Regions from separate parts of the Iamia sp. genome, predicted to be linked through region 2. Evidence: riboswitches for the same ligand, from Rfam matches in the RefSeq annotation. Region 2 holds a riboswitch; the other holds the start of a gene.

Region 1 (11,088 bases), on a different contig from region 2:
CCATGCGATACGAGGCGCCGGCGCCGGCCGAGTGCCCGGCCACCGCGACCTTCTCGACGTCGGCCAGGTCTGCGAGCGGCGAGGACTCGTCGCCGGACTGGGCCTCGACGAGATCGAAGGTGGCGGCGAGCACCTCGGGATCCTCCCGGGGAGCGACACCCTGGGCCCCGGTGCCGAGCAGGCCGCTGAGCGAGCGCTCGACGTGGTCGGGGGCGGCGACGACGTAACCCCACGACGCCAGGTGGGTGGTCAGGTCGACCGACTGCTCGGGGAAGCCGGCGAAGCCGTGGCTGAAGAGGATCACGGGGTACGGGCCGTCGCCGGGGTACGGCTCGGCGTTCGGCGCGGCGGCGACGGGGTACTGCACCCGGGCCTCGGCGGGGATCTTCGCCTGCAGCTCGGGGGTGAGGAGGCTGGCGATGTCGAAGGTCTCGGTCGGCTCCTCGGTGCCGGCGCCGGCCTCGGCCGGGTACCAGACGACGACCCGCCGTCCGTCGTCGAGGGCGAGCTGGTGCGACCCCACGCCGTGGGGCCCCCGCTCGGACCACTCGACGAGCTGCCCGGCGGCGGCGTCCTCCCCACCCGTCCCGTCGGTGCCGTCGGTTCCCTCGGCGCTCTCGGAGCTCTCGGAGCTCTCGGACTCCTCGGCGGAGGTCGTGGTCGTGGCGTCGTCGTCGTCGTCGGAGCCGCAGGCGACGGTGAGGACGAGGACCAGGGCGGACATGAGGGCGAGGGTGCGGCGCGAACGGAGGTGCGACATGGGCCTGAGGGTATGCAGCAACGACCCACGGCGCAGGAACACGTTCCAGTTACGCCCCCCACCCACCCTCGAAGGATGCGCCCGCGGTCCTGGTCCCGGCGAGGTCGAGCCCCGTCGCTCCGAACACGGCGACCCGCCGACGATGTTCGCCCCGAGGAACGGTTGTTCGGTGAGGCGATGTGTGGTTGTCTCGTCCGGGTGCCGGGGCCGATGGGAAGACGAGGGACGGTGCGGGACCGCATCGACGGTGAGGTCACCTCGGTCGGTGGCGAGGCGGTGCTCCACTTCGGGCCCATGACCGGCCGGGTGCGGGTGGGCTTGGTCGTCCCTGCGGTCGACAAGGTCGTCGATCTCAGCGTCCACCCGTCGGCCGCCCTGGCCTGTCTCGATGCCGCCGCGGACCGAGCCGGTGTGCCCCGCCCCACTGCCCACCGCGCCGCCCGGGCCTCGCTGACCGCGGCGACCGATCGCGCCGGTGCGTGGCGGCCTCGTGCGCCGGCCACCCTGCTGGCCGAGCTGGGCGGCGCCGCCTTCCCCACCCTCGGCGCGGCGTACGACCGCGGCGCGGAGCCCATCGACGAGGTGCCTCGGTGGGCGGTGGCGATCCTCGCCGCCTCCTCCGCCCGCCGCGCCGCCGAAGCCGGCTTCGCGGAGCGGACGACCCGCCCGGTGATCGCGGCGGTTGCCTCGGCCCTGGCCGGACCCGACGGGGGCGGGCCGGTGGGCCTCCATGCCGTGGGCCTGGCCCTGATCGGAGCGCCCGTGCTCGACAGCGACCGCCTGGCCCGGGTGCTCGCCGAGACCGCCGCGCACCCCGCCCCCGCCGCCACGTTCACCGTCGATGAGCTGCGGGCAAGCCGCGCCGTGGTGGGAGCGCTGGGTGCCCACCGGACGGTGCGGGTACTGACCGACGCCAGCGCCCTTCCCGACGGCACCCGCCTGCTGCTCGACGTGGTGAAGGTGTGGCCCGACGTCGCCCCGAGGCTCCCGTCCCGCCTGCCGAACCGCCTGCGCGAGCTGGCCGACGTGTGCCGCTCGCTGATCGTGACCGACCACCGGCCTCCCGCCCCGCCGCCGGGCCGAGCCCGCGCGATGCCGACACCCCGGCTCGTGCGTCCCGGTGCGGTCGACGCCCGGAGCGGTCGGGCCCCACGGCGCGCCGCAACCGGCGGCGAGGCCGATCCGGCCCCACGTCGGACGGGCAACGGCGCCAGGGCCGACCAGACCTCCGGGCTCACGACGGCCGGCGCCAACCCGCCGAGGTCGACGTCAACCCCCGCGGCCGCTCGCCGCGCCGGAGGGCCGCCCAGCACCCCCACCCGTGTGGGCGACATCCAGCAGCCGCCCACGGCCCGTCGTGCCCGCCCGGGCGACGGGCCCGTACCCCCCGCTCGGCCGGCCCGGGCCGCGCCCGTCGTGCCCCAGGCGACCCTCAGTGTCGGGGACCTGACCGCCGCCTTCGACGACCCCGTGCTCGCCGAGCCCCACGCCGGGCGTCGTCCTCTCGCCCATGCGGCACCGGCTATGGCGGCGCCGGCAGCGGGCGGAACTGTCACGGCGGCCACCCCGATCCCGTCCACGGCCCGAGTCGCCCGGATCGACGGGCGCGAGCTCGACGGCTTGCGCTTCGCCCGACCGCGGACCTGCGGCGACCTGGAACGCTGGGGTCGGCTGCTGCGCAACTGCCTGGAGGACTTCGGGCCGGCCGCGGCGTCAGGGCGCAGCGAGCTGGTCGGGGTTTTCCGCGACGATGGTTTGCGGGGGTGCCTCGAGCTCACGCCCGACGGGGTGATCCGCCAGCTGTTGGGGCCGGCCAACCGTCGCCTCGACCGGCCCACCGAGCGGACCGTGCTGCGGGCCCTCATCCGTCACGAGGTGGTCGACCCGACGGCCGCGGGCAACACCCGATGGTTCGACCCCGGGTGACGGCCCCCGCCCGACACCGGCCCGCGGGATCCGTGCTGTCGTCGCACCCGATGTCGCTAGCAGCTCAACGAGCTGACCGAACTGGTCGGCGATCCGGGGGTCCCCACACCCGATGTCGCTACCAGTTCAACGAGCCGACCGAACTGGTCGGCGATCCGGGGGTCCCCACACCCGATGTCGCTACCAGTTGAACGGGGCCGGGCCATGGAGCACCCCGGCGGGGTCCGGGGGTCGGTTCCTCCGTGGCGGGGCGTCACGTTGGTGGCGGACGACGCCGTGGACCGGATCAGGGCGGAGGCGTCCAGCTGTCGCGGGTGCTGCGGTCAGGACGGAAGCCGTGGTCGACGCCCCAGAGGGCGGCCTCGGTCCGCGACGTCACCCCGATCTTGCGGAAGAGGTTCTGGGTGTGGGTCTTGATCGAGTTGACGCCCAGGTACAGGTGGGTGGCGATGTCGGCGGTGCGCTGGCCCTGGGTGATCAGTGCCAGCACCTCGCTCTCGCGCTCGGTGAGACCGATCTGGTGGCCGGGCCAGCGTCGCGCGGTGTCGTCGCGAGCATCGACCGGCTCCTCGTCCACCGCGCCCTCGGAGATCCGCACCACGCGCTCCCCCCGGTGGACGGCGACGAGGCCCTCGGCCAGGTCGCGCCCCGAGAGGCCCTTGCTGAAGTATCCCAAGGCGCCGGAGGCGACCGATGCATCGACCAGCTCCGGCGCGTTGCCCCAGCTGTAGACGGCGACCCGGCCCACGTTGGCGTGGCCTGCGATCTTCTCGATCATCTCGGCGCCCTCTCCGGGCAGGGCGAAGCAGTCGAGGAGCCCGATGTCGACCTCGGCATCGGGCAGGCCCTCGACGGAGCACTCGACGACTTGCACCAGGTCACCGTGGGGCGCCAGGAGGGCGGCGGTCCCGTGGACGATCACGTCGTAATCGTTGATGACACACACGCGCACGGGCTTGTCCTCAGGCATCCGATCCCTCTCCACGTCGTCCTGCACGATCAGGCGCACAGAGCGTGCCACGTCGCGCGCCCACAGCTCGCGCTCGTCCCCCGTCATGCGCGCCAATGGGGGTCAGGCGCGGCGCAGAGAGCGCAGGTCGACGATCTCGGCCAGCGGTGCGGTGAGGTCGGCGATGCGTTCGAGGGCGTCGTCATCGTCGCCGCCGCCACAGGCCGCGATGGTGACGTCGACCCGGGTCTCCGAGCCCTCGGTCACCGTCAGCCGGGTGCTGGTTCCGCCGACGCAGCCTTCGCCGTGGTCGTCGTCGACCTCTGCGGTGGAGAGGTCGGATACGACGTCGTCCCACACCTGCTCGGACAACTGTTCGGTGACGTCGTGGAGCACGTCGCCGTAGGAGTCGACCACGACGTGCACGTCGGAGCCATCGGCGGTGAGGACGTAGCTGCGGTGGTGCTCCGGAGGCACCGACGAGTCGGTGAAGCGGAGCACCACCTCGGTGTCGGACGGGTCGAGGCCGTCGCCCGAGCCGATGGTCGCCGGGTCGTCCGATCCGCAGCCCGTCAGCATGAGGGCGGCGGCCACGGTGGCGGAGACGACGATGGATCCGGGGCGCTCGGGCACGTCCCCAGCCTGACCCGGGCGGCGAAGCGGGAAACGGCAGGCCGAGAGGTGGGTGCCCCTCACCAGCGGTGGCCGCAGGTGCGGCACTGGTAGCTGGGTCGATCGGGGCCGATCACGCAGCCGCCGACGGCCAGCCAGTCGGGGGGCCACCCGGCGGGCATGCCGAAGAGCATGCGGGCCGGATCGAGAGCTTCGCAGGAAGGGCACCGCAGTCGGTCGAGCTCGTCTCCAGTGGTCGCCTCGTGCTCGGCGCGCCAGGCGATGAGGTGGTCGTAGGTGATGTCCATCGGGGCGAGGCGTTGGTTGCGGTCGCGCTCGCTCACCGGCCCGCGGTCGCAGGGGACGACGATCAGCCGCTCGTCGTCGAGCTCGAAGACGGCGAGCTGGCGGTGGCGAGCGCCGAGGGCGACCGCCTCGGCGCGGGTGAGCCCGTCGACCACCACGCCGAGCTCGTGGTGGTCGGCATCGGGCGAGGCGCCGACGGCTGGCTCCCACCGGTGCCCGGCGGCACCGAGCTCGGCGATCAGCCGCCAGTTGGCGGCCGCGTTGGCCTCGGGGTCGACGTCGCGACCGTCGGGGTTGAAGGCGGTGATGACGTGCCGGGTGCGATGGACCCGCCCATCGGCCCAGGGTCCGGCCAGGACGTGGGGAAGGCCATCGCCCGACCAGGTGACGATGACGGTGGAGGCGAAGGCCTGCCAGGGGGCCAACCTCGTCGGGGAGTGCTCAGCGCTCATGGGTGGTCACCTCGGGGGTCGGGCCGGTCAGGGGTCGGTTCCTTGCTCCGGCCGTTGTGGCCCTCGCCTCGCGGGCGGGAGGATGGGCGGCCTCGGTCCCTTCGACGGCCTCGGCCGCGATGTCGTCGGCCTCGGCGGGGCCGAAGGGAGAGCCTCGGTCGACCTCGAGCACCTCGACGCATATGAGGGTGTGGCGGGTGGCGCCGTAGACGGCCTCGAGCGGCCGGACCAGCAGCGCGGCGGCGTGGTGCCAGTCGGTGGGCAGGGCGAGGGCCAGGTGGTGGTTCGGGCAGCCGTCGGGCGGGTTGAGGCCGAAGGCGGCCAGGAGGCGGTGCTGGTCGTCATCGAGCTCGTGGCCCTCCGTGATGAACTCGTTCGACACGGCCTCGAGCCAGGCACCGCACTCGTGGTCGACGAGCGCCTGGGTGAAGTAGTTGCCCTCGCCGCCGTCGAGCGTGAGGATCACGCCGTGCCGCTCGGGGAGCGTCGCCAGCGAGGCCAGCTTGCGGGCCAGGGCCGCCTCGAAGGCGACGAAGCCGCCGGCACCGGCGGGCCGGATCTTGAAGTTGTTCTCGTCGCGGCGGGCGCGGCCCATCCGGCGGTGACTGGTCATGTGTGTGCCTCCATCGGCGTGGCGGGCGCACCTTGCCGGGAGGCAGGTTGCGGCAGCGTCGTCGGGCCACGTCCCTCGACTGCTCTGGATGGTCTGATCGACGGTAGCGGTCGCCGGCGCGACCTCCTCCGCCCTGGTTGCGGTTCAGTAGGACCGTGCCCGATCGATGAGGTCGGTGAGCTCGGCATCAAGCTCGCGGACGTCGAGCCCGACCCGGCGAGCACCCTCCACGCAGGCGCTGACGGCGAGCGCCAAGGCGACCAGCCGGTCGCCATCGGCGTCGGGATCGGCGCCCGCCGAGAGGTGCTTGCGCACCTCGTGGTAGCTGACCACCGGGGGGAGGTCGGACACCACGTGGGGCAGGCGCCCGGGGACGACCCGCTCCTGGCCTGCAGCGGGGTCGGGGGCGAAGATCACGTCGCCTTCGAACACGACGACCGTGGCGACGCCGTCGGAGCCGTCGGCGGCGAGGTCGTGGCGCACCATGCGCAGCGCGGGAGCGCCCCAGGGCGTCGTGAGCGGCTCGAGGACCACGACGGCCGCCGGGTCGACGACGAGGTCGGGCACACTCCCGCCGAGCAGGACGACGACTCGGCCGTCGTCCTGCTCGGACGCGGTCACGTTCGGCAGGCGGCCGAGGCGCTCGATGAGCGCAGCAGTCACCAAGGTCGGGCCGTGTCGTTCGAGGAGGTCATGACTCGAGGGTCTCACAGGGGTACGACAGTGAAGCCAGGTCCGCGGCCCTCTGGAAGCTCGGGAGGGTCCGATCCGCGTCGGTCCTACGATCGGCGGATGACGACGCTGAGCCCCCGCTACACCCGTGCTGTCGAGATCGCCCGGGTGGCCCACGACGGCGCCGTTCGCAAGGGCACCGAGATCCCTTACCTGGCCCATGTGCTCGCCGTGAGCGCACTCGTGCTCGAGCACGGCGGTGACGAGGACCAGGCCATCGCCGCCGTGCTCCACGACGTGGCCGAGGACGCCGGGGGCGAGCAGCGGCTCCGGGAGATCGCCGACGAGTTCGGCGACGACGTCGGGGCGATCGTGGGGGCCTGCTCCGAGCAGGCCGACGAGCAGGCGGCCGCCCATTGGAGTGCCTGAGCTCCTCACCATCGGCGCCTCGGCGGGTTGTACCGTCGCGGACAGGGGCGGATGGCAGGGCATCGGCCCATCCGGGTCTGGGGCGTCAGGGGAACTTGGGAGGAACGATGTTCGTGGAGCTCTTCGCCGGTCTCGGCCTGGTCGGTGTGATCATCTGCTTGGTGATGTGGTGGATGATCAACACCTAGACGAGCCGGGCCCGGGGCTGCTACCGATCGTCCGGTGCCGAACGCCACCGATGACGACCTGCACCAGCTGACCGGCGCGCCGATCTGCTCGAGGGTGCGGCAGCGGACGGTGAGCAGCGCGGGGCTGGCGAACATCACGCACAGGGGCTGGCCCGGGGTCGGTCGAGCGGGACGACGGGTCGGTCGGCTCCTACTTCACCCATTCGGCGGTAGCAGTTTGCGTCCTCGCAGGGCGTCGACGGCGGCTCGGGGAAGGGTTTGGGCCGGGGAGACGGGCGCAGTGTCGTTCGAGCGATCAGCGCTCCGTCGCGAACTCCTGGGAGGTCCCGTGCGCATCGGGCGCAACACAGAGGTGAGAGCACTGGGCGGCGGGCTGGGTTGCCTGATGATGATCCTGGTGTCGGTGCTCTTGTCGGTGGGCCTCACCCTTCTGCTCAACGCCGGTCGGTAGGCCGACGGGGCTTCGCACGTGGTTCGGTCGTCGTCGCCCGGGCAGGATGTGATCGCTTCGCCGCGACCGCTGCTGCGTCCGACCCGAAGGACGGTGCCATGGCCTTGCCCTCCTTCGATCAGGCGTGTCCCTCCCCACCGCCAGCCGTGGTCAACAGGGGCGCAGCTCGCGCCTGTCCCCGGGCGCGCCTCGACGTGGACGAGGTCCGCGGCGTGTTCGATGCCACCGATCCCTTCACCATCGGCCTAGAGGAGGAAGTCCTGCTGGTCGACCCGGCCACCCATGCCCCCGCGCCGGTCGCCGCGGAGGTGGTGCGAGCGGCCGGGGGCGATGCCCGGATCAAACAGGAGCTCCCCGCCTGCCAGGTGGAGCTGCTGACTCGCCCGCACCGCAGCGTGGAGGGCGCTCGGGACGAGCTCGCCGCGGCCCGGGCGGCGCTCATCCGTGCCTGCGACGGCGTGGTGGCGCCGGCTGCTGCTGCGGTGCACCCGTGGGCCCCCGCCACCACGGCAGTGGGCCCGTCGGAACGCCACCGGGCCATCGAGGACGACTTCGGCGAGGTGGCCCGTCGGCAGCTGATCGGTGCGCTTCAGGTCCACGTCGCCCTGGGCACCGCCGATTGCACGCTCGCGGTCTACAACGCGTTGCGTGGCTACCTGCCGGAGATCGCGGCGCTGGCAGCCGCCGCACCGTTCTACGAGGGCCGCGACACCGGCCTGGCATCGGTCCGGCCCGTCATCGCCGGGCAACTCCCTCGCCAGGGGGTGCCCCCCGTCCTCGAGAGCTGGGACGCTTTCGTCGACCACCTTGAGTGGGGAACGGCCAGCGGCACCGTGCCCGAACCGCGCCGATGGTGGTGGGAGCTACGACCGCACGTGATCCACGGGACGCTGGAGGTGCGCGTCCCCGACGTGCAACCCACCGTCGCGGCTTCCGCGGCGGTCGCCGAAACGGTCTATGCCCTGATCCGCCACTTGGCGCAGCGGCACCACGACGGCGAGGCGCTCGATGCCCATCCGACGTGGCGCATCGCCGAGAACCGCTGGTGCGCGCTCCGCGACGGCATCCACGGCCGACTGGCCGACCTCGAGTCGGGCGAGGCCATCCCCACCCGTCGTCGGCTCCGCGACATCTTCGACCAGATCGAGCCCCACTCCGAGGCCGGCCTGGACGCGGCCAGAGCTGTCACCGAGCACACCGCTGCCGATCAGCTGCGCCAGGCCGGCCTCCGCGGGGCCACCGGCTGGTTGATCGAGGCCTTCCATCACTGATCGACTCGAAGACGATGGCGACCGTTCGACCCTCCAAGGAAGAAGAGGCCGAAGCAACCGATGCAACTCATGACCCTCCCCGGCGTCTTCGCCCCCATCTCCGACTCCTGGCGCCTGGCCGAGGCGCTCCGCCGCGAGCGCCTCGGCCCTGGGGCGCGCGTCCTCGACCTCTGCACCGGGAGCGGCGTCCTGGCCCTCGTCGCGGCCCAGCAAGGCTGCTCGGCGACGGCGGTCGACGTCTCCCGCCGGGCGGTGATGACCGTCCGCCTGAACGCTCGTCGCAACCACGTGCGGGTCCGCGCTCTGCGAGGGTGCCTCTTCGAGCCCGTCGGCGACGAGTACTTCGACTGCATCGTGAGCAACCCCCCGTACGTCCCCTCGCCGGCCGACGCCCTGCCGCGTCACGGCGCGTCCCGCGCCTGGGTCGCCGGTCGCGACGGCCGCAAGGTCCTCGATGCGATCTGCGACGACGCTCCCCGCCACCTCCGACCCGGCGGCGCGATCCTGCTCGTGCACTCCTCGCTCATCGACGAGCACGCCACCATCGCCCGCCTCCGACGCGCCGGCCTGCCCGGGGCCGCGGTCGTCGATCGCCACCGCGGCCCCCTCGGCCCGCTCATGCGTGAGCAGCAGCGAGCCGGCACGGTGCCCGCCGGCATCGACGAGGAGGATGTCGTCATCATCCGGGCCGTGGCCGGCGAACGTTGAACCTCGGTCGCTGGCGGCGCCCGGCGATGTGGTCGATGCCCGCACCCGCTGTCCGTCTCCGGTCCGGGGCCGCCGAGCCCTCCCGGTCCCGGCCGTTTGAGCGGCGGCACCTCCGGTAGTGGCCGGCCATGGCGTCGCAGCAGGATCGCAGTGCACCGCCCAGGCTCCCAAGCGTGCTGCTCGGCATAGGGTTCGGCGGGTTCGTGGACGGCATCGTCCTCCACCAGATCCTCCAGTGGCACCACATGCTCACCGACACCGGCGACCACCCGGCCACCACGGTGGCCGGTCTGGAGGCCAACACCCTGGCTGACGGGCTCTTCCACGTGGCGACATGGGTGGTCGCGTTCGCCGGAGCCAACCTGACCATCCGGGCCTGGCAGCGGCGACGGCGGGCGCCTCCGTGGCGCGTCCAGGTCGGGCTGCTGCTGGCCGGGTGGGGCGGGTTCAACCTGGTCGAGGGCATCATCAACCACCACCTGCTGGCGATCCACCACGTCCGCGACGACGCGGGTGGTCCGGTCTCGTGGGACCTCGGGTTCCTCTTACTGGGGGCGGTGCTCGTCGGTGTCGGCGTCGCTCTCGCCCGGACCTCGAAAGCGGCGTCGGGGGTGAGCCAGGCCGCCCGCCCCCAAACCTCGAACCCCGCCGATCAGGAGCAGCTCACCGATCGTTGATCCGCCCCGAGGCTGGGTGACCGACCGTTCAGCTTCGCCGCCAGCCGGATCGATCCGGGGGCGTGCTCGACGCTCGGGCCGGGACCTCACCGAGCTCGACGGGCGGTTGCGGCACCCTCGGCCCGTGCCGTGGTGGACTGAGGAACGTGCCTCCCCGCTTCCGCCCGCCCCTGCCGGTCGCCGACCTCGCCGGCCCGGGCCCGGCCCGTGACTTCGTCGGCTACGGGCGCCATCCTCCGAAGGTCAGGTGGCCCGGCGGTGCGTCGGTCGCAGTCAACGTGGTGGTTGCCTACGAGGAAGGCTCCGAGCTCTCCATGGTCGAGGGTGATGGCCGCAACGAGGGCTGGGGCGAGTACGCCATCGAGGTGCCCCCGCCGGTGCGCGACCTCGGCACGGAGTCCCACTTCGAGTACGGCAGCCGGGCCGGGATCTGGCGACTGGCCCGGATCATCGACGCCGCAGGGGCTCCGGTCACGGTGTCGGCCACCGCTGTCGCCCTCGCCCGCAACCCACAGGTGGCGGCGTGGATCCTCGGGCAGGGCCACGATGTCTTGGGCCACGGCGACTACCTGGTCTCACCCGGGTTCTCGAGCCCCCGTGACTTCGTGGAGTGCGTCGCCATGGCCCTTCGTTCCCTCGTCGACGACGGCGCCGCGGACGGCGCCGGCCGGCTGATGACGGTCGCCTTTCACGCCCGCTGGAGCGGCCAGCCGGCACGCGCTGAGGCCCTGCGACAGATCCTCGCACTCGTGCAGGCCGAGCCCGAGGCCGTGCTGATGCGACGCGACGACCTCGCCGCCTGGTGGCTCGATCACGCGCCCGGCCCCGATGGGACCGGCTGACCGCTCTGCGGTCGACGGGTCGACCCGCTCAATCGGCGGCGACCGCATCCGGTGACGAGGGCGGCCGCGGACCCACCCGGTGTGCTGGGAGGGCTACCGGGGCTCGTCGAACCAGTCGATGGCGAAGGGTCGTCGTTGGCTGTCCCGGCGGCGCGGCGCGCCGCGACGGTCGGGTTGTCTTCGGCGTAGGCGCGAGCCTGTTGGCTCCGTTCGGTGTCGCCGATGCGGCCCC
Region 2 (11,088 bases):
CGGCCCCAGGACAACGAAGTGGGTTGGAGCATCTCGATCGGCAGGCTCGAACGACTGGTCGAGAGCGCAGGCTGACCGACACCCGTCGAAACGCCCCGAAGTGCCGATCGGGAACGATCCGTGTCGGAGCTGGGGGACGGCGTTGGCGGCTTCCGGTCGCCATGGTCCCGATCGAAGCGAGGCCGCTCGGCTGGCACAATTTCCGGCACAGTTCGCAACGGCACAGCGGAGAACGCCCTGGTACGGGGCGGTACCACCTGGACCCTCCCGGTCGGCGACCGAGACACGAAGCCGCAGGTCAAACGACGAAACCCCCTGCTGGGCAGGGGGTTCCGCTCCGAGCGGACGACCGGATTCGAACCGGCGACCCTCACCTTGGCAAGGTGATGCTCTACCAGCTGAGCTACGTCCGCATGAGCCGGTGATGGTAGCAGTGGCCCCGCACCCGGGCACACCAGATGGCGCCCGCAGCACCCGACGACGGGCTACTCCTCGGGGACGAGGGCAGCCTCGAGCAGGGAGCGACCGGTGGCGCTGAGGGGTAGGGCGGCGGCGTGGGCCAGGGCCTCAGGGCTCATCTTGTCCGCCGTGCGGCGCAGCACGCCCACCGTCTTGTCGCCCATGAGCTCGGCCGCCTCGTCGAGCTGGACGGTGAGGAAGGCGAGGCAGACCGCATCCTCGTGGGTCTGCACCGCCGGGACCCGGCCAAGGCCCTCCTTGCGGATCAGGCGCCGGGCCAGGGCGATCGTGTCGTCGTCCCAACCGTGGTCGCCCAGCAGGCTGGCGACATCATCCGCGTGGCGGGCCTTGGCCGCCGTGCGCCAGCGCAGGTAGCCGGCCCGACCCTCGGGATAGTCCGAGCGAGGCCGCTCCCAGCGGCGCAGGTGGTGCGCCCGCGCCGCCAGCCGCTGGGCGGGGACGGCCTCCTGATCGAGGCGGTCGACCCACTCCGACGCGATCCGCCCGAGGGTCTGCTGGAGCGGCCCCTCCTGCCCGCTGACGGTGACCCGGTCGGGGTCATCATCGTTGGCGGCGTCGATGGCCGCCGCCGTGCGCGCCTCGCGCTCGTCGGCCGCCGGATCACCCATGGACCGGGGCCGGGTCAGTCCGACGGCGGGCGGAGGTCGATGCGCAGCACCAGCACACCGTCGTCGAGGGACCCCTCGGCGTCACCGATCATGGCGAAGTCCTGGAAGTCGGTCTGGGCCTGCTCGACGAGACGGGTCCGCTCGGGGCCGGCGACGGGCGGCAGGTTGCGGCGCTTCACGGCCTGGGCGCGCTCGCGGAAGCGGGCGACCATGGCATCGACGTCGAGGTCCTCAGGCATGGCGGCCACGCTACCGGCCGTTCGAGCGCCCTGACGCCGACGGCGCCGACGGCGGCGGCCCGTCGGTGGTCGACCGGCGACCGGCGTCGCCCTCCGATGCCGGGCCCGTCTCCTCATCGGTCGACGGCGCCGGAGCGGCCGGCACCCGGATGGAGGGCTGACCGGGACGCACGAGCACCCGCTCGGCGTCGGGCGTGCCCAGCTTCTTGGCCGGTGCGTCCACCCGCCGGGGCCGACGGGGCGGATCCGCGTCGATGACCGGCGGACCGCCATCGGCGACGGAGGGCTCGGGCGGGGCGGGACCGTCGGACGCATCGACAGTCGCCGTCTCGTCAGACCCAACCTCAGAGCCGTCGTCGTCGGGCGCCTCGTCGATGGAGTGCTCGTCGTCAGATGCCTCGTCGCGGAGCGCCTCGTCGGCGGAGTCCTCCGATCGACCCTCGTGGCCGTTCGCGGCACCGGCGGTGCCCTCGGCCCGGTCGCCCTCGTCGCCGTCAGGCTCGCTGACGTCCGTCGCGGTGCTCTTGGCCGGCCGAACCACAGCCGCGTCGGTCCGTCCCCCCTCTGGGTCGTCGACGCCGTTGCGGGCCGACCCATCCCCGACGTTCGTCCGTCGGGTCCCGGGACCGTCGGCCTTGGTCCGGTCGGTGGCGGGGCGAGCGCTCGTCGTGACGGGGGTGCGCGTCGTGGTGGCCGTCCCCCCGGGTGTGCCGTCGCTGTCGTCCTCTCCGCCCCGCGCCGTCGCGACACGGGCGTCAGCGGACCGGGGCTCGCGGCCCTCGGCCTCCGCCCGCCGGGCCTCGAGACGCTCGGCCGAGCGGCGGGGGTTGGTTGCCCGCACGTAGATAACCAGAAGCGCCAACAGGCCGAGGGCGACCACGCCGAGCGCGATCACCACCGTCCACACGGCGCGGAGGTCGGCGTCGGCCTGCTCCTGGGCTGCCTCGCTCGTTTCGTCGGCCTCGGTCACGTCGCCGCCCTCCCCGGGGACCGACGCCACCGGTGGCTCGTCGCCCGCAGGCGGGGTCGGCTCCGAGGGGTCGGCCTGCCTCGTGACCTCGACGGGGGCGGCCAAGGCGACAGGCGCGCCGGCGATGGACAGCCCGATGGCCAGCGCCGCCGCAGCGGCGCCGCCGCGCAGGAGCGACAGGGGGCGGGGAGACACGATGGGGGCGATGCTATCGGCGGCCACGTCCTGGCCCGGCCCAGCCTCGGTCGACCGTCGGGCCGATGGCTCCCGTCGGCTGGCCGGCTACCAGCAGGCTGGCGCAGCGCGGTCCTCAGCCGGTGAAGCGAGCCTCGGCGTGGTGACCGGCCCGGGCGAGGTCGGTCCGCCGACCAGCGCCACCCCTGCGAGTCCGGTCCGCGCGCCTCGGCGTAGTGGTCCCAGACCGCCGGCATGAGGATGGCGGTCCGAGCGCCGATGCTCCAGCCGATGGGCAGCTCGCCCCGCCGGGGGCTGTTGCAGGAGCCCGGCTCGATGTAGCACTCCTTGGGGACGATCGTGTTGTCGTCGTCGCTGCGGACCACGACCACGTTGACCTGATCCCGGGTGCGGGGTGCGGGCTCGTCGGTGGGATCGTCCAGACGGACCCGAGGGGTGTCGATGGCCCTGGCGGTCGACGTCGTGGGGTTGGTTGTCACACCCTGGAGGTACGTTGTTCCCATGGTCGATGTGGCCGAAGCGGCCCCCTCTGCGACAACCGAACCCGGCGACCTGGCCGCCTTCGTCGAGACCGACCTCGACTCGTGCACCGACGCGGAGCTCATCGACCGGCTCCTCGATGCACAGCGGATGCGGGCCCGGCTCGACGCCTGTGTGGTCGCTCTCACCGACCGCTTCGACGCCCGCACCGTCTGGGCCGCCGACGGTGCCCACAACGCCCCCGGGTGGGTCGCCGCCCGGGTCGGGGTCTCCTACGGGCAGGCCAAGACCGACCTGGCCCTGGCCCGCGACCTGCGCAGCCACCCGCAGATCACCGCTGCGCACCGGGCCGGGCGCCTCACCCAGGCCCAGGTCCGGGCGCTGCTCACAGCCCGCAGCGGCGGCCTCGAAGACGCGTTCGACCTCTGCGAGGAGGTCCTCGTCTCCGAGGTCGCCACCGCCACCCTCGCCGCAGGGCGGCGGTTCCTGGCCCGCTGGACCCAAGAGGTCCGCGAACGCTTCGCCATCGCGGAGCCCGACGGCCCCGAACCCGACGGCGGCGGGGTCCGGTCCCGGGCCTGGCTCTCGCCGGTGGGCGACCGGTGGGCCGGGCAGCTCGACCTCTGCGCCGAGAACGGCGAGAAGGTCGCCAACGCCATCGACGCCCAGATCAACGCCCTGTGGACCACCGGGGTGTTCCGCACCGACGACGGCCTCGACCCCTCTGAGCGACGGGCCATCGCCCTCGTCGAGGTCATCGAGCGCGGCACCCGCGGCGGCGACGACGACGGCACCGCCCGCCCCCTCATCCTCGCCCTCACCACCACCGCCACCCTCACCCAACCACCCCCCGGCGCCACCGACGGGACCGGCAGCGAACGCGGCTGCGAGCCACGCCCCCGCGACCACCGATCCGACCACATCGCCGACCCCAGCGGCCCACCCCCGCCGTGGCCCCTGCCCGGCACCGCCGGCGCCTCCGACCTCGACGACCCCGAGAGGGGCCTCGCTGCCGACGGTCAATTGGCCGACGACCCCCTGGGCGACGATCTGCTGGCCGGGCTCGACCCGCTCGCCCCCTACCCCGCCATGCTCTCGGAGCTGTCCCGCTCGGGGCCGGTGCACCCCGACGTGGTCCGGCGTCTGGCCTGCGAGGGCACCGTCATCCCCGTCTACGTCGGCCCCGGCGCCGATCAGCTCAACATGGGCCGCGCCATCCGCATCGCCAACCGGGCCCAACGCCGCGCCCTGCGCATCCGCGACGGCGGATGCCAGTTCCCCGGGTGCTCGGTTCCGCCCGAGCACTGCATTGCCCATCACCTGGTGTGGTGGGAACACGGCGGTCGCACCGACCTCATCAACCTTGCCCTGCTCTGTCGCCACCACCATAAGTTGGTCCACGGCGGCGGCTTCACCATGACCCGCGGCCCTGACGGCACCCTCGTCACTACCCGCACCGACCGAGAACCGCTCACCGCGCCCCTCCGCGCCCGCAGCCCCCTGATCCGCACCCGACCACCCCCCGGTGCACCACCCCGAGGTGCACCACCGGAGGACGACGCCGGTGAGATCGCAGCCGAACGCCGCCAGGCCGACTACCTGACCCGATGCCGCATCAAGGATCTCATCCGCCAGGCCGAGGTCGCCCGCCACTGCCGGCGCCGCGACCCCTCCGACACCACCCCCCTCCGCAGCTGACCCGGCCCGACGGCGACCAGCACCCGACACCATCCGCAGACCCCACCGAGCCCACACGACGAAGCCGCAAGGAACCGCCGGCTTGCCAAGATGGACGTTCCGGGCGGCTCGGCCAGACCGACCGGGGGCAACGAGATCAGGCGCCGGGTCAGAGGACCGTCAGCTCCTGGCGAAAGCTGGCCGCCGCAGCGCTAGGTCTGGTGCCGGGGACAGGAGTAGGTCGTGCGACCGCCCACGGTGCGGCGATCGAGCGGACGGTGGCAGCGCGGGCACCGCCCGTCGCGCGAGCGCTGGATCTGCAGATCGCCGGTGTGGGCGCCTCCCCGCTCGGTGAGCAGGGCGATGGTGGCGGCGAGGTGGCGGTGGAGGCGGGTCACCTCGCGGGGCTCGAGCGAGGTCGCCGGCCGGGCCGGGTCGAGCCCGGCGCGCCAGAGGGCCTCGTCGCAGATCAGGTTGCCCACACCGGCCAGGCGGGCCTGGTCCATCAGCCGCGCCTTGAGCGGCGCCTGGGATCGGGCCAGCAGGTCGCGCAGGGCGGCGCGGCCGACGGTGGCCGCATCGGGGCCGAGGCGCTCCTCGTCGGGCTCGAGCTCGACCCCGCCGAGGCGCCGGGGGTCGACGACGGTCAGATCTCCCCCACCCTCGAAGCGCAGGCCGAAGCGGTGCCACACCGGGTCGTCGCGACCCGTCGAGTACTCGAGGCGCTCGATCGGCCCGGCGCCGTCGACGAGCAGGCGACCGGCCATCCCGAAGCGCAGGCCGAGCACCGGCCCGTCGGTGTCGACCATCAGCAGCTTCCCCCGGCGCCGGGTGCCGGTGAGGGTGCGACCGGCGAGGGCGGCGGTGACCACCTCGGGTTCGACGCCCTTGCAGAACCAGGCGTCGGGCGCGTGGACGGCGGCGATGCGACGGCCCACGGCCCGCTCGGCGACGCGCCGGTAGAGCTCGACCTCGATCAACTCGGGCACGGAGCCGCCCGTCGAGGTTGCCTCACGGGCGAGGGACGGCTCCGGCCGCCGTCAGGGCCCGGCCGAGATCGGCGCGCAGGTCATCGGGGTGCTCGAGGCCCACCGACAGACGGATGGTGCCCGCGCCGATGCCGACCGCCGCCAGCTCGTCGGGCAGCAGGTTCACGTGGGTCGTCGACGCCGGGTGGGTCACGAGGGTCTCGGGGCCTCCGAGCGACGACGCCAGGCGGGCCAGCTCCACGGCCTCGACGAAGCGGCGCCCGGCGTCGATGCCCCCGGGCAGGTCGAAGCAGACGAGCCCCCCGAGGTGCTGCATCTGGCGCAGAGCCAGCTCGTGCTGGGGGTGCGACTCGAGGCCGGGGTGGCGCACCTCGGTGACCCGCCCGTCCTTCTCGAGCCACCGGGCCAGCTCGAGCGCCGAGGCCGACTGGCGGGCGAAGCGCACCGGGAGCGTCCGCAGGCCGCGGATGCCGTTGGCGGCGTCGTAGGGCGACGCGGTGGCGCCCTGCAGCACGGCGAAGCCGGTCAACCAACCGATGAGCTCGGCCGAGGCCGCGACCACGCCCAGGGTGGCATCGTTGTGCCCGGCCATGGCCTTGGTGGCCGAGTGCACGACGAGGTCGACGCCGTGGGCGAGCGGTCGCTGGCCGAGGGGCGTGGCGAAGGTCGAGTCGACGACGGTCATGGGCCCGGCGATGGCCCCCAGGGCGTCGAGGTCGACGAGGTCGAGGCGGGGGTTGGCCGGGGTCTCCACCCACACCAGCATCGTCTTCCCCGGCCGCACGGCCCCGGCGAGGGCGCCGGGCTCGGTGCCGTCGACGAAGGTGACGTCGATGCCGAAGCGCGGGCACACGGCCTGGAGCACCAGTTGGGTGCCGGCGTAGATCTGGCGGGCGGCGACGATGTGGTCGCCCTGCGAGCACAGGCCGAGCATCACCGCGGTGACCGCGCCCATGCCCGAACCGAAGGCCCGCGCCGCCTCGGCGCCCTCCAGGTCGGCCACCGCGTGCTCGAAGTCTGAGACGGTCGGGTTCCCGTAGCGGGAGTAGAAGCGGTCGCTTCCGATGGAGGTGGCGGCGGCCTGGGCCTCGTCGACCGAGTCCGACACGAACGTCGAGCTGGCCCAGATCACCGGGGCCAGCGCCGGGTCGGAGCCGGCCCGGCCGCTCCGCACGGCGAGGGTGTCAGGGTGCAGCGGCGTGCTCTCCTCGGTCATGGGCGAGAGCCTCCCACGGCGGTCGGCGGGGCGGTCGGGGCCGACATCACGGCGTCTCCAGGTCGTCGAGGACGGGGGCGAGCAGGGTGGCCACCTGGTCGAGCTCGAGCAGGAAGCCGTCGTGGCCCTGGGGGCTGTCGATCTCGGCGTAGCGCGCTCGCTGACCCCGATGGGCGAGGGAGCGCACCAGCTCCTCGGACTGGTAGCTCGGGTACAGGGTGTCGCTCGACACGCCGACGGCCAGCACCGGGGCCTTGATGCGGGCGAGGGCGGCGTCGATCCCACCGCGGCCCCGGCCGAGGTCGTGGAGGTCCATGGCCTTGGTGAGCAGCAGGTAGGAGTTGGCGTCGAAGCGCCGGATCAGCTTGTCGCCGTGGTGCTCGAGGTAGCGCTCGACCTGGAACCGCTGCCACAGGCCGAAGTCGCCCGAGAGCGGCTCGACCTCGTCACGCCCGAAGCGGGCGGTGAACACGTGGTCGGTGCGGAAGGTGATCTGGGAGATCATCCGGGCCAGGGCCAGGCCCCCGTGGGGACCGGCCCCCGGGACGGCGTCGTAGTAGTCGCCGTCACGCCAGCCGGGGTCGAGGGCGATGGCCCGGCGCCCGGTGCTCCAGTAGGCGATCTGCTGGGCCGTGGCCGCCGCACAGGTGGCGATGGGCACCAGGGCGCCCACCCGGTCGGGGAACATGACCCCCCACTCGAGCGCCTGCATGCCGCCCATCGAGCCTCCGATGACCGCGGCCCACCGCTCGATGCCGAGGCCGTCGGCCAGGCGGGCATGGGTGCGCACCATGTCGCGGATCGACACGACCGGGAACGTCGAGCCGTAGACGCCGCGCCGGTCGGGTCGCGGCGAGGCGGGACCGGTGGTGCCCTGGCAGCCGCCCAGCACGTTGGCGCAGACCACGAACCAGCGGTCGGTGTCGAGCACGCGACCGGGCCCGATCAGGTCGCCCCACCAGCCGGCGGTGGCGTGGCCGGGCCCGGCGGGCCCACCGGCGTGGGCGTCACCGGTGAGTGCGTGGCAGAGGAGGACGGCGTTCGACGCGTCGGGGGCGAGGGTGCCCCACGTCTCGAAGGCGACGGTGATGTCGCTCAGCTGCCCGCCGCCCTCGAGCACGAAGGTGCGATCGACGAACGTGCGGAGGAACTGGCGGTCGCCGGTCGGGTCGCTCGGCCGCCACGCGCCGGAGGCGGGGAGCGTGCTCACATGGGCCCGCGTCCACGACGGTTGGGCCAGCGCGGAGTCGGCCTCGACCAGCTCGGCGATGTGTTCGGCCATGGGTGTCTCGCCTCCTCCGGGGTCGGGGTCGGGGGCGGGAGCCCGGGTGCCGTGCGCCGGGCGGACCCGGACACTTCGTTGCCGGTGGGAGCCGACCACATCCCCGCCGAGGCGAGAGGCACCTTGGGTGTCCGTCCCAGGTTGCCGGACCCGGGTGACCCCGGGCCGCTCAAGATGACAGTCGCAGCGTAGGCGTCGGGCCCGGAGGTGGCCAACCAGATCGCCGCCACCCTCTCGGCGGCCCGCGGTGCCGCCGCCCTCCCCGCCACGTCGGCTCACGACCCTGGCACCGACGCGCGCCGCCGGTAGCCTCGCCCGCCATGGAACCCGACGCCGACGCCGACGTCGACGCCGACGGGGACCGGAAGAACGTCGGGGACCGGGAGAACGTCGGGGAGTCGACCGCCGGGGACGAGCCGCAGGCCGACGTCGCATCGGGGCCGGGGACCGAGCCGGCGCCGGTGCCGGCATCGGGGCCGACCGCCACCGGGCCCACCCGACGGACCCGTCGCGGTTCGACACCGACCCGGTCGGGGAAGGCGTCGCGCGGTGATTACACCGGGTGCGGGCTCTGGGCCCTCGGGTTCCTGGTCCTGGTGCTGGTCAGCTTCGCCGTCGGTGTCGTGCTGCGCCCCGACACCGACCCCAACGAGGGTCCCGACGCGGTGTCACTGGCGCGCAGCGTGGGCGGCGACAGCAGCTACCGCCTGGTCGGGCGCACCGACGAGACCGAGGACCCGTGCGTGACGCTGCTGCGCGGCGACGAGGAGGTGACCGGGCAGTGCGGCGTGGGCGTCTCGACCGACGCGGGCGAGGTCGATCGCTACGCGGTCACGTCCAGCGAGCTGGAGGACGGCACGACGGTCGTGTTCGGCCCGGTGCCCCGCCAGGCCGAGACGGTGCGCCTCGAGCTCTCCGACGGCTCCGAGCCCGAGGTGGCGGTGCGCCGCAGCGATGCCGCCGGCCTCAGCTGGTTCACCTACGAGACCGACCAGACCGTCGCCGGCCCGGCCGAGATGCTCGACGGCAACGGCAGCCCGGTGCCCACCCCGCGCTGAAGGCCCCCTCATCGGCCCCGGCCCTCGATGTGATCGATCCGCCGGCCAACTCCGGACCCAAGTCCCCCGTGGTGGCGGACACGGGTCCCAGGTGGAGGTTCAGAGGCGGGCTCTCCACCACGTGGTCACGGGGTGGTCGGCGTCGAGGCCGTAGGCGACGCTGAGGTCGGGACCGACGTCGACGAGCGGGCGACCGGCGCGTAGAGCGCGGGCTGCGGCCTCCCAGCGGCCACGATCGGAGGGCAGGGGAACGCTCAGGACCTGGCGGGCGGAGAGCTTGAGGGCGTCACCGCCGCGCGCGGTGCCGGCGCTCTCCCGCAGGGCCCAGGCGGTGACGGGAGGGGCCGACAGTGCGGCGGCGACCATCCAGAGCAGGAGCTCGACGTCGATGGGTCCGCCGTCGGTGTTCTCGACGTCCCAGAGGGTTGCCCGGCCCGGGGCCAACGGCTCGACGGCCACGAGGGGCACGCCGGGCACGAAGCGTCCGTCGATGTCGACCGCCGCCTCGACCACCCGGGTCTGGGGGGCGACGACGACCTTGGGTTGCAGGCGGGCCCGTACCCAGGCTGCGACCGCCGGTGCCTCGCGGGCCACCGCGTCGAGGTCGGCCACGGGCCGAGACCAGGTGCGACCCGCGATCCGCGCCGGGCGCCGACCCCAGAGCAAGGTCAACGGGTCGACCGAGCCGGTGGTCAGCACCGGCGCCCGCGCCGCTGGGGTCTCCGGGTCGAGGGCGTCGCCGTCGGGCGCCTCGTGCAGGTGCGGGGCCAAGCCGTAGAAGTGCTGGCGGAACCCGGCGGTGGCGGTGACCAGGTCGCCGAGGTGGCCCGACGCGCCGGGGAGGGCGACGACGGGCACGCCCCGCGCGTCGGCCAGCAGCGGGGCCCACGATCGCCTCGCCGGACCGGGGCGCGCCGGGCCGGCAGCGAGGGCGAAGCCGTGGGCGGTGCGGACAGCAGGACTCGCGACCATCCCGGTCGGGGTAGCGGGACTCGCGACGATCCCGGTCGGGGCATCGGGACCAGGGACCTCGGGGCCGGGGACGCCGGGGCCGGGGGCCGGCGGCGGTCCTGTCCCGTCGGGGGCCGAGGACCGCACCTGGAGCACCGGCGCGCACACGTCGACCTCCGCGGCGAAGGCCGATCCGCCGGCGACCCACAGGCCCACGAGGTCGGCCCGCTCGCTGACCGCGGCCCGCACGCCCTCGGCGTCGCGGGCGCCGAGCACCGACTCGGGCTGGACGAGAACGACGCGCCCTCCGGGCCGGACCCACCCACAGGCAGCCAGCAGGAAGACCGCGGCGGCATCGACGTAGCCGCCGGCGGCCCGGCCGTAGCGCTCCCGAAGACGAGCGGCGCCCGCCCGGTCGCGGGCCGTGGCGCTCGACAGCTGGCCGAGGAAGGGCGGGTTGCCCACCACCAGGTCGACCCGACCGCGCCCCAGCCGGGCCGCCCCCGTCCCCGCCACGGCGTCGGGGCCCCCCGGGCCGTCGGGGCGGTCACGCCCGTCGGGGCGGTCGCACCCGTTGAACCCGTCGTGCCCGGCGAGGCCGTCGTGCCCGTCGAGCGCATCGAGCTCCAACCCGTCGCCGACGACGAGGTGCGGTCCAACCGGTGCCGCGCCGTCCCACCCGGTGTCGAGCGCCCAGCCCACCAGCGCCGCCTCGGCCACCGCAACCGCACCAGCGTCGAGGTCGACACCGCCCAGCCCGGCGAGGACGCCCGTCGGGTCCGCCCCGCGGGCGTGCTGCCACCGCGCCGCGGCGAGCAGGAAGGCACCTCCGCCCACGGCCAGGTCGATCACCGACAGCGCATCGACCACCGACAGGCCGGTGCCGTCGCTCCGGTCCGGTGGCGTCCACCCGTCGAGGGCCCAGCAGACCAGTCGGTGGGCC

What was found. A riboswitch is a leader RNA that binds a small molecule or an ion and turns the genes downstream of it on or off. The one in region 2 is predicted to bind S-adenosylmethionine.
Region 1: it holds a riboswitch for S-adenosylmethionine, as region 2 does, so the genes downstream of both, VNL12_RS08355 (TY-Chap domain-containing protein) here and metX (homoserine O-acetyltransferase MetX) in region 2, are expected to answer to the same signal.

Annotation. Positions count from the first base shown of each region.
Region 1 covers NZ_DATLXO010000079.1:1,378-12,465, forward strand. The annotation lists gene VNL12_RS08330 (alpha/beta hydrolase family protein) at 1-760, opposite strand, end outside; gene VNL12_RS08335 (hypothetical protein) at 989-2,686, shown strand; gene VNL12_RS08340 (response regulator transcription factor) at 2,973-3,743, opposite strand; gene VNL12_RS08345 (hypothetical protein) at 3,759-4,268, opposite strand; gene VNL12_RS08350 (DUF3293 domain-containing protein) at 4,328-5,005, opposite strand; gene VNL12_RS08355 (TY-Chap domain-containing protein) at 4,995-5,618, opposite strand; SAM riboswitch class I at 5,626-5,713, opposite strand; gene VNL12_RS08360 (hypothetical protein) at 5,763-6,281, opposite strand; gene VNL12_RS08365 (HD domain-containing protein) at 6,411-6,719, shown strand; gene VNL12_RS08370 (hypothetical protein) at 7,236-7,358, shown strand; gene VNL12_RS08375 (carboxylate-amine ligase) at 7,457-8,629, shown strand; gene VNL12_RS08380 (HemK2/MTQ2 family protein methyltransferase) at 8,699-9,337, shown strand; gene VNL12_RS08385 (DUF2243 domain-containing protein) at 9,511-10,014, shown strand; gene VNL12_RS08390 (hypothetical protein) at 10,161-10,856, shown strand.
Region 2 covers NZ_DATLXO010000055.1:25,259-36,346, reverse strand. The annotation lists tRNA gene VNL12_RS05595 (tRNA-Gly) at 341-413, opposite strand; gene VNL12_RS05590 (DUF4202 family protein) at 486-1,088, opposite strand; gene VNL12_RS05585 (hypothetical protein) at 1,103-1,327, opposite strand; gene VNL12_RS05580 (hypothetical protein) at 1,338-2,492, opposite strand; gene VNL12_RS05575 (HNH endonuclease signature motif containing protein) at 2,994-4,670, shown strand; gene VNL12_RS05570 (DNA-formamidopyrimidine glycosylase family protein) at 4,862-5,638, opposite strand; gene VNL12_RS05565 (aminotransferase class I/II-fold pyridoxal phosphate-dependent enzyme) at 5,661-6,854, opposite strand; gene metX (homoserine O-acetyltransferase MetX) at 6,901-8,136, opposite strand; SAM-I-IV-variant riboswitch at 8,201-8,319, opposite strand; gene VNL12_RS05555 (hypothetical protein) at 8,457-9,194, shown strand; gene VNL12_RS05550 (hypothetical protein) at 9,294-11,088, opposite strand, start outside.